Regions from separate parts of the Moritella sp. F3 genome, predicted to be linked through region 2. Evidence: predicted binding sites of a transcription regulator. Region 2 holds the regulator's gene; each other region holds the start of a gene.

Evidence for each region. The regulator MetJ, encoded in region 2, represses methionine synthesis genes. The targets are predictions, from matches to a motif close to TAGACGTCTAGACGTCTA.
Region 1: a site for MetJ is predicted at 1,385-1,402, ahead of metA (homoserine O-succinyltransferase). Genes of this name have one in related genera too.
Region 3: a site for MetJ is predicted at 1,751-1,768, ahead of metK (methionine adenosyltransferase). Genes of this name have one in related genera too.

The regions. Positions count from the first base shown of each region.
Region 1 covers NZ_BLRL01000009.1:50,952-54,242, reverse strand. Annotated here, with positions in the region: gene JFU56_RS15040 (YacL family protein) at 138-509, shown strand; gene JFU56_RS15035 (trimeric intracellular cation channel family protein) at 535-1,152, opposite strand; gene metA (homoserine O-succinyltransferase) at 1,427-2,338, shown strand; gene metH (methionine synthase) at 2,441-3,291, shown strand, end outside.
Region 2 covers NZ_BLRL01000022.1:27,209-30,499, reverse strand. Annotated here, with positions in the region: gene JFU56_RS21600 (malic enzyme-like NAD(P)-binding protein) at 1-860, shown strand, start outside; gene JFU56_RS21595 (RNA-binding S4 domain-containing protein) at 993-1,619, shown strand; gene metJ (met regulon transcriptional regulator MetJ) at 1,807-2,133, opposite strand; gene metL (bifunctional aspartate kinase/homoserine dehydrogenase II) at 2,311-3,291, shown strand, end outside.
Region 3 covers NZ_BLRL01000004.1:90,708-93,998, forward strand. Annotated here, with positions in the region: gene JFU56_RS08955 (SprT family zinc-dependent metalloprotease) at 1-411, opposite strand, end outside; gene metK (methionine adenosyltransferase) at 534-1,685, opposite strand; gene JFU56_RS08965 (YfaZ family outer membrane protein) at 2,008-2,544, shown strand; gene clcA (H(+)/Cl(-) exchange transporter ClcA) at 2,655-3,291, opposite strand, start outside.

The DNA of each region.
Region 1 (3,291 bases), on a different contig from region 2:
GTGTATGAAACGGCTCCCTTGATAGGGAGCCGTTTTTGTTTCTGCTATTTTTTGCTACAATCCCTCCCTTGCAAACCTATCAAGCTATTACCCTATTATTAAGCTATGAACCCCTTAACGAATAAGCAGGCATAACCGTGGATTTTGAATTTCGAAAAGATACCCTAACAGATACTTACCGCGTAATAATTTCAATGGAACAGACGGCACTGGGTAGTTGGATCCAGGGCACTTTAGGCACGGATAAAGCCACTATTGCGTTGATTCAAGCTGAAATAGATTTATTAAAAGCACGTAAAAAACAAGAGTATCGTTTAGTCGGAGATGAGATGACGTTAACGATGACGCAAGAAGATGTTTGTGCTTGTATGAATTCGGAGTTAATTGACTCGGGCGAAGAGCTAGATGACGATATGAATTTTTATGATGCGGAAACGGTGGCAGTTTGTGGCTTGGAAGATTTTGAGATCATACTCCAAGCCTGGTTAGCGTTTTTTAGTCAGCGCTAGTACATTTAGTACAATTAAGAGCCATTTAGTCCCATTCTTCTGATGTGTAACTAAAGGTTGGTAATGACCATTTCCAATAAATAGCACATAAACGCAAAGTAACACCAACACTGAAAGCCACGATAAGGGTGATATTGTGGTCAACACCAAAGTGCTCTAAACCGAGATAAAGTAGAGCTACTAACAATGATATACCCGCGTATATTTCTTTGCTGAACACCACCGGAGTGCGGTTGCAGAGTAAGTCACGTAAGACCCCGCCACAAATACCCGTTATCATGCCCGCCATAATTATCACGGTTGGGTGATAACCGAGTTTCATCGCCACATTACAGCCAATAATAGTAAATGCAATCAGACCAAGCGCATCGAGTACTAAGAATAAGCGGCGTAAATGGTTCATGTGTTTGGCAATCAGAATGGTAAACAAACCCGCACATATAGTGATATACACATAGTGAGGATGTTGGGTCCAAGAAATTGGGAAGTTACCTAATAATACATCACGTACCGTACCGCCACCAAGCGCAGTGACAAAGGCAATCACGGCCACACCAAAGATGTCCATATTACGACGACCCGCCATTAATGCGCCGGACATAGCTTCGGCAGTGATGGCAATTAAATAGATATAAGTGAGCATTTTTGCAGACCTTTAGCTTGAAAATAGGTAAGTGATGAATCCATGAGAAATAGGCCGCGTTCCTTGCAAGGAGGCGATCCTATATATAAACATGATTATGGTCAACTGAATAACAAGCGATAGGCAGCAGAAACTGAGCGAGCGGTCAGCATTTTGTGCGTTTCAAAGTGTAAAGCAAGGTAATGGACTATTTTAATCAGCGACAAGACTTACAAAGGTTAGATAATTAAGGTAGACTTCTGGATGGCTAATGTATTACTTAAGGATGGGAATAATGCCAATTAGAATTAAAGACGGACTACCAGCGGCAGAAATATTAGGTAACGAGAATATTTTTGTGATGCTAGAGTCGCGTGCAACCAAGCAAGAAATTAGACCGCTGCAGGTTGTTGTTCTTAACCTTATGCCGAAGAAGATTGAGACTGAAAACCAAATTTTACGGTTGTTATCGAATACGCCACTGCAAGTAAATGTAGAGCTATTACGTATTGATTACCGTGCCTCTAAGAATACCCCACAAGAACACATTGATGAGTTTTATCACGACTTCGAACGTATTCGCCATAACAATTACGATGGTTTAATTATTACTGGTGCTCCGTTAGGCTTAGTCGGCCATGAAGATGTGGCGTATTGGCCACAAATAGAAGAGATCATTCATTGGTCTAAAACGCACGTAGTATCAACACTGTTTTTATGTTGGGCAGCACAAGCAGCATTAAAAGTACTGCATGGTATTGATAAAAAAGTACACGAACAGAAATTTTCGGGTGTGTATCCACAACAAACCTTCCACCGTCATAATCCATTAGTCCGCGGCTTTGATGATGAATTCCCTGTTCCGATGTCGCGTTATGCTAATTTTTCAAAAGATATGTTTGCTGGTACCGATCTTAATATTTTAGCTGCCAATGCTGAAACTGGCGTGTATTTAGCTGCTTCAGCTGATTTCCGTCAGGTATTTGTCACCGGTCACCCAGAGTACAGTGCTGATACCTTACATCAGGAATATATGCGTGATGTTGCTGATGGCGTTGAAGCCGAAGTACCAGCGAATTATTATAAAGAGGATAATGCTGAAAATGCCCCTCTTGTTACTTGGCGCAGTCATGGTAATCTGCTTTATAGCAATTGGTTAAACTATTATGTTTATCAACAAACGCCATATGACTTAAACGATCTATAAATGCCGTTCGAGCAGCTAGTCGAATAGAAAGTCGAACAAATAGATTAGTATCAAATAATATGACTCAGGACTGAGTCTGCAGTAAATTAAACGAGGGATCTTGTGGCTACTATAAAAAATCAACAGCAACTAGAACAGCAATTAAAAAAACGTATCATGCTTATCGATGGTGGCATGGGGACGATGATCCAAGACTATAAATTAGAAGAAGCTGATTACCGTGGTGAACGCTTTGCTGATTGGCATTGCGACGTCAAAGGTAACAATGATTTACTGGTATTAAGTAAACCACAGCTGATTGCCGATATTCACCAAGAATACCTTGATGCTGGTGCGGACATCCTCGAAACCAACACTTTCAATGCCACCACGATTGCGATGGCTGATTATGATATGGAATCATTGTCAGCAGAGATCAATCGTGAAGCGGCGCGTATTGCTCGTCGAGTTGCTGATGAAAAAACCGCAGAAAATCCAGATCGTCCCCGTTTTGTTGCAGGTGTATTAGGCCCAACAAACCGTACTTGTTCTATTTCTCCTGATGTAAATGATCCTGCATTCCGTAATACCTCTTTCGATCTCATGGTTGAAGCGTATATCGAATCAACCAAAGCGTTAATCGAAGGCGGTTCAGACATTATTCTGATTGAGACGGTGTTTGATACTTTGAATGCGAAAGCCGCTGTATTTGCGGTTAAAACCGTATACGAAGAATTAGGTATAGAGTTACCTATCATGATCTCGGGTACGATCACTGATGCATCCGGTCGTACATTAACAGGTCAAACAACAGAAGCATTCTATAACTCACTACGTCACGCTGAACCTATTACCTTTGGTCTTAACTGTGCGTTAGGACCTGATGAATTACGTCAATATGTTGCCGAGCTTTCGCGTATCTCAGAGAGTTATGTGACAGCGCATCCCAATGCTGGTTTACCTAATGCTTTTGG
Region 2 (3,291 bases):
CATTCGGCGGCATTAACTTAGAAGATATTAAAGCACCAGAGTGTTTTGAGATTGAAAAAGCCTTGATTGCGCGTTGTAAGATCCCGGTATTTCATGATGATCAACACGGTACTGCTATTGTAACAGCAGCTGGCATGATTAATGCGCTCGATATCCAAGGTAAAGACATTGCTGAAGCTGTGATTGTTTGTATGGGGGCTGGCGCAGCGGCAATCGCTTGTATGGAATTATTAATTTCATGTGGCGCGCAGCGTGAAAAAATCTACATGTTAGATCGTAAAGGTGTTATCCACACTCGTCGTGATGATATTAACGAATACAAACAGCGTTTTGCTAACAACACTGATAAACGCACGCTACAAGATGCGATTAATGGTGCAGATGTATTTGTTGGCGTATCTGGTCCTAATGTATTGTCTGCTGAAGATGTGAAATTAATGGCTGATAACCCAATTATCTTTGCTTGTTCAAACCCTGATCCAGAAATAAAACCTGAATTAGCACATGGTGCACGTCAAGATCTTATCATGGCAACGGGTCGTTCTGATTATCCAAACCAAGTGAATAACGTGTTGTGCTTTCCGTTCATTTTCCGTGGTGCATTAGACGCGCGTGCTAGTGTGATCAATGAAGCGATGAAAGTGGCAGCTGTACATGCCATTCGTGAAATTGCGAAAGAAGAAGTACCGCAATCAGTACTGGCTGCATCTGGCACTACGTCGTTAGTATTTGGTAAGGAATATATTATTCCTAAGCCAATGGATCCACGCTTATTACCACGTGTTGCACGTGCGGTTGCGCTCGCCGCAGTTGAAACGGGTGTATCACGTATTGAGTTACCAGAAAATTACATGCTGTAAATTTACTCGGTAACGCGATCAAATAATTCTATTTGATCGCTCTGACAAACGCCAAGGTCTTTCCTTGGCGTTTGCATTTCTGCGCTTATACTTGTATAAAGAGCCGCTATATTGCCCACATTTAAGGTTTCCATGTCTGAAGAATACGAAATTGAAGTCATCCCTGTTGTTGTTTCTGAAGAACCAATTGAATTATATAAAATTTTAAAAATTGAGAACCTAGTGACCTCGGGCAGTGAAGCAAAGAATCATATTGCTAACGGTTATGTTTATGTCAACGGTGAAGTTGAAACACGTAAACGTAAAAAAATTATGTTTGGTGACATCATCGGTTTTGATGGTGAAGCGTATCAAGTTATGTCTGCCGAAGAGTTAGCATCATATGATGACGCTGATTATGCAGAGACTGATGATGGCGAAGATTTTTCTGAAGATGAATTTGTTGATCCGGCTGCACTTGAGTCAGATTCTGTTGCAGCATACATGACTGAACATGAGCTGACTGAAGACGATTTCATTGCTAATGATACTGCTACAAGCACAGATGTTGAAGCTGATGTTGCCTTTATCACGCCAACTCCTGTTGTAAAACCTGCAGCTGTTAAGCCTGTGATTGAAAGCACTGCCGCGGATACTTGGGAACAGCCTGAGAAGAAGAAAAAGAAAAAACCTGCAGCAAAACAAACGCAGACAGCAAAAGTGGCTGAACCTAAAAAAGCCGAAAAGAAAAAAGGCCGAGCGGCCCCTTTTAGTTTTTAGGGCTTCACCTTTAGAAGTCAGCTTTCGAACCTATCTTTAGGCTTAATGATTAGGTTCTGGCTTGAATTTATTCACGGGCTGCATTGAGATAACGTATGCAGACTGTTGAGATCAAAAAAGGCACTCCTTGCATAAAGGAGTGCCTTTTTTATAACTGCTTCGCTATTCTTTATCGCTTATTTACTGATTAGTCATCTTGCTCTAGATAATCATCAATATTAATGCCTAACGCTAACATTTGCGCTTTCGCTTCTGCAGGGATGTTATCTGGTTTATCTTTTGTTAGATCTTCGTCAGCAGGTAGCGGCTGACCAGTGTAAGCATGTAAAAATGCTTCACATAATAATTCACTGTTAGTCGCATGACGTTGATTATTAATCTGACGGCGAGTTCTTTCATCTGTCAGAACTTTTAATACTTTCAAAGGAATTGAAACAGTGATCTTCTTAACCTGTTCACTCTTTTTCCCATGTTCTGCATAGGGACTAATATACTCGCCGTTCCACTTCGTCATTTTCGACCTTTGCGTAAATTATTATTTAATGAATAAGTAATAAGTCTACCTTTGAATTTGATTGTTGGCAATCAGTATGTAAAGAGCTCTAGACGTCTATTGACCTATTGTGACTTAATGGTGTATGTTTTGAGGTACTAGTCATACATCAATTCGATATTAAGTTCGGGAGAACGCATGGACGCAGTGAAGCGCAGTATTCATAAATTTGGTGGCAGTAGTTTAGCGGATGCCACTTGTTATCGTCGCGTATCGGCGATTATTAGTGAACATACCCAGGCTCAAGATCTGATTGTTGTTTCTGCGGCAGGTAAAACAACTAACCAGTTGTTAGAGTTGTTACAGCTCGCGGAAGATGGTGATCAAGCTGCGCCTGAACGACTTATTGCCACGTGTGAATACCAAGCTAAGCTCATCGCTGAATTATTAATTGATGAATTATGTGCAGAGCTCACCGCTGCGCTGCAAGATGACATTCATACTATCAGCCATTTATTAGAAACTAACCTTGATGTTTACGCTAAAAATCAAATCCTTGCCCACGGCGAAGTATGGTCTGCACGATTGCTAGCGGCTTTGTTGACTCAAAATCAATTACCTGCAGATGATTTAGATTCACGTTTGTTCTTCACTACGGAATTAGCAGCGCAACCTGTTGTTGATGAAATCGTATCGCGTCAAAAATTAGCGGCGTGTTTAGTCACACTCAATAATCGTGTTGTCGTCACTGGCTTTATTGCAGGCGATAGTCAACAGCGCACCGTCACATTAGGACGTAATGGCTCTGATTATTCTGCGACGTTATTAAGTGCATTAGTTGATGCGAGTCAAACCACTATTTGGAGTGATGTTGCCGGGGTATTTAGTGCAGACCCACGCCGCGTTAAAGATGCTGAATTACAAACTAAATTATCGCTGGATGAAGCGGCTGAATTGGCTCGTTTAGGCTCTCCTGTATTACACGCCCGTACCTTACAACCGGTAATGGCGAGTAAACAGCATGTCCAGTTACGCTGTAGTTATACGCCTAGCGAGGGCTCTACGCAGATCCACCGTCGTTTGCCCAAAGGCAAGGGCGCTAAAATTGTTACCTCGATTGATGACCTGTATTTAGTCGATATTGAATTTTCACAAAGTGCTGATTACCAAGCCCAATAT
Region 3 (3,291 bases), on a different contig from region 2:
CTGACAAGCATAGGTAAAAGTTTTGCCTTTCACGCTGGCGACATCGTATTGGTGTGTCGTTTTGGCTACGAGATCAAATATTTGATTCATGATTTGCTGCCACTCTTTCCCATGTGGTTTTGTTCGACCGTAAAGTTGATACGTTAATAGGTGAGCAACTTCATGCGGGACTGTGTGCGTTATAAAGTGTTGTTGGTTTTCTTGCAATAAAATAGGGTTAAAGCGTAATTCATTCGTTTGTAATCTGGCGCTGCCAGCGGCTTTACCACGTTGCTTGAAATTAATAATAGGGCGGGGGAAAGTTCGGTTTAAGCGTTGTTCGGCTTGCTGATAGCAGGTGCTGATCTTATCTAATACTAATTGTTCTAGCATTTTGGTTGTTAAGTTTGCTTGCTGTAAGTCGTCAGACATTATCGATATCTATAAAAAAGGCGCTTTGGTTAAATTACCAAAAGCGCCCCTTACTGTCTAATTAAAAGCTATCAACTATCTAATTAGAAGTTATCAACTACCTAATTAAAAGCGAGTGTTGATTAAAGACCTGCTGCATCACGTAGGATTTCAGCTTTATCTGTCGCTTCCCAAGAGAATTCGCTACGACCGAAGTGACCATAAGCAGCCGTATTTTGGTAAATAGGGCGTTTAAGATCTAGCATTTCGATTAGGCCGTGTGGACGTAACTCGAAATGTTCGCGAACTAGTTTAGTCAGTAGTTCTTCACTTACTTTACCAGTGCCGAATGTTTCAACTGAGATTGACGTTGGTTCAGCAACACCGATAGCATAAGAAACTTGGATTTCACAACGGTCAGCTAGACCAGCCGCTACGATGTTTTTAGCTACATAACGTGCTGCGTATGCTGCTGAACGATCTACTTTTGATGGATCTTTACCAGAGAATGCACCGCCACCGTGACGAGCCATGCCGCCGTATGTATCTACGATGATTTTACGACCAGTTAGACCACAATCGCCTACTGGGCCGCCGATAACAAAACGGCCTGTTGGGTTAATGAAGAATTTAGTGTCTTTCGTTAACCATTGCTCAGGTAGTACTGGCTTGATGATCGTTTCCATTACAGCTTCAACAAGATCTGCTTGTTTGATATCTTCAGAATGCTGAGTTGAAAGAACAACTGCATCGATACCAACAATCTTACCGTCGTCATAAGCAAATGTGATTTGGCTTTTTGCATCAGGGCGTAACCATGGCAGTGTACCACTTTTACGAACTTCAGCTTGGCGTTTAACCAGTTTGTGAGAGTAAGTAATAGGAGCAGGCATTAACTCTTCAGTTTCATTGTTTGCATAACCAAACATTAGACCTTGGTCGCCAGCGCCTTGTTCTAGTGGATCTTCACGGTCAACACCTTGATTAATATCAGGAGACTGTTTACCGATGGTGTTTAATACTGCACAAGAATCAGCATCAAAACCCATTTCTGAGTTGATGTAACCGATTTCACGAACTGTCTTACGGGTGATTTCTTCAATATCAACCCAAGCGTCAGTCGTTACTTCACCGCCAACCATAACCATACCGGTTTTAACATAAGTCTCACAGGCTACGCGTGCTTTAGGGTCTTGAGCGATGATTGCATCAAGTACAGCATCGGAGATTTGGTCTGCAATTTTATCAGGATGACCTTCTGATACTGACTCAGAGGTAAACAAATGTTTAGCCATGGTTCTAATTCTCTCTCTATATTTAAACACAACCGACGTAATATACGTTCATATGTGTAGAAGTTTTAACATCTAGACGGCTATTCTAATCTATTTTGCCGGTATTAAGATAGACCCTAGGTCATATTTATTATGAAAATTGTTTAAATTCACTATTTTCAATGGAATTTTATTTATGTATATATGTTATAAACAGGCAATATGAAGTAGCATAGTGCTAAAGTATTAAAAGTATGAAGTGACGGCATTTTTTTAACTGAAAATAAATGTTCGTTTACTATCATTACATGTAACTACACTCATTTGCATTGGGAAGAATAAAGTGTCATTGAAAAAATCATTAATTATTACTGCAGGATTATTAGCGAGCTTTAGTAGTGCAGCATCAAACGTTTCGCTTGCGTTCAATAACGACAATATTGTGTTAGGTTATGATATTGAATTGCAAGAAGCACTGAAAGTTAAAGGTGATTTCCTACAGACTATCGATAATGGTTATACCGTTGATACTGGTCTTTATGCATTTCAGGATGCAGGTGCGACATTCTTTGAGCTTGGTGCTAAAGCAATGCGAATGGATAATGATAATGGCGATGGTTATGCATTAGCATTTGGTGGTTTAGGTGGGTTACGTTTAACTGAAGAGTTTAGCTTAGAAGCTGAATTTCATTATAGCCCTGAAATATTAGCATTTGGTGATACAGAAAATTACTCGCAGTGGGTTTTCCGTGCGAGTTATGCGTTAATACCAACGGCAACTTTATTTGCTGAGTATAACTACACCACAGTTGATTACGATAACATGCCTGAAGAACGTCTAACAAGTGACTTTCTATTTGGTCTAGCGTGGGTATTCTAAGTATTTAAACTTAGTTCCTCGTTAATAACACGTACAAAAGCACCCTAGAAGGTGCTTTTGTTGTTTCTGGGGTATTAACTTAATCTTGATTGGGTATTTGGGAACCGTTCTTATGACTGTATTACCTTATCTTTGTCATCGGCAATGGGTTCTTTAGGTAACGACAGTTTTAATAATTCAGCATAAAGTGGTTTACCACCGATAGCCTGGGCGACAAACGTAGCACCAAGGCAAGTGATAAGTAAGGGTAATATAAGCTCGTAACTGTCAGTCATTTCCACCACTAATACTATCCCTGTTACAGGCGCTCTGACTGTTGCAGCAAATAGTGCCCCCATACCTGCTATTGCATAAACAGTTGGTTCGGCGACAAAACTGGGGAATAAATCTGCTGCCACAACGCCAAAGGCTAAGCCAAATAAAGTGCCTAAGGTGAGCATAGGTGTGAAGACGCCACCAGGTGCGCCAGAAGCAAAGCAAGCAATGGTACCGAATAAACGGATCACGAACAGACCCACTAAAATAGCCCAAGTACTAGGTTCTTGGATCATTCTAATCATCAAATCACGGCCATTACCTGCGGTGTCAGGGGCGAACGACTGTAGTAGTGAAAACAAGCAACCAAACAAAATACCGGTAATAATAATCCGGCTCATCTTATTATTCTGCTTTCGTTTCAACAATTTAGTACTGCTGATTATCCAACGATTGAAATACACCCCGATGACACCAAAAATACTGCCTAAT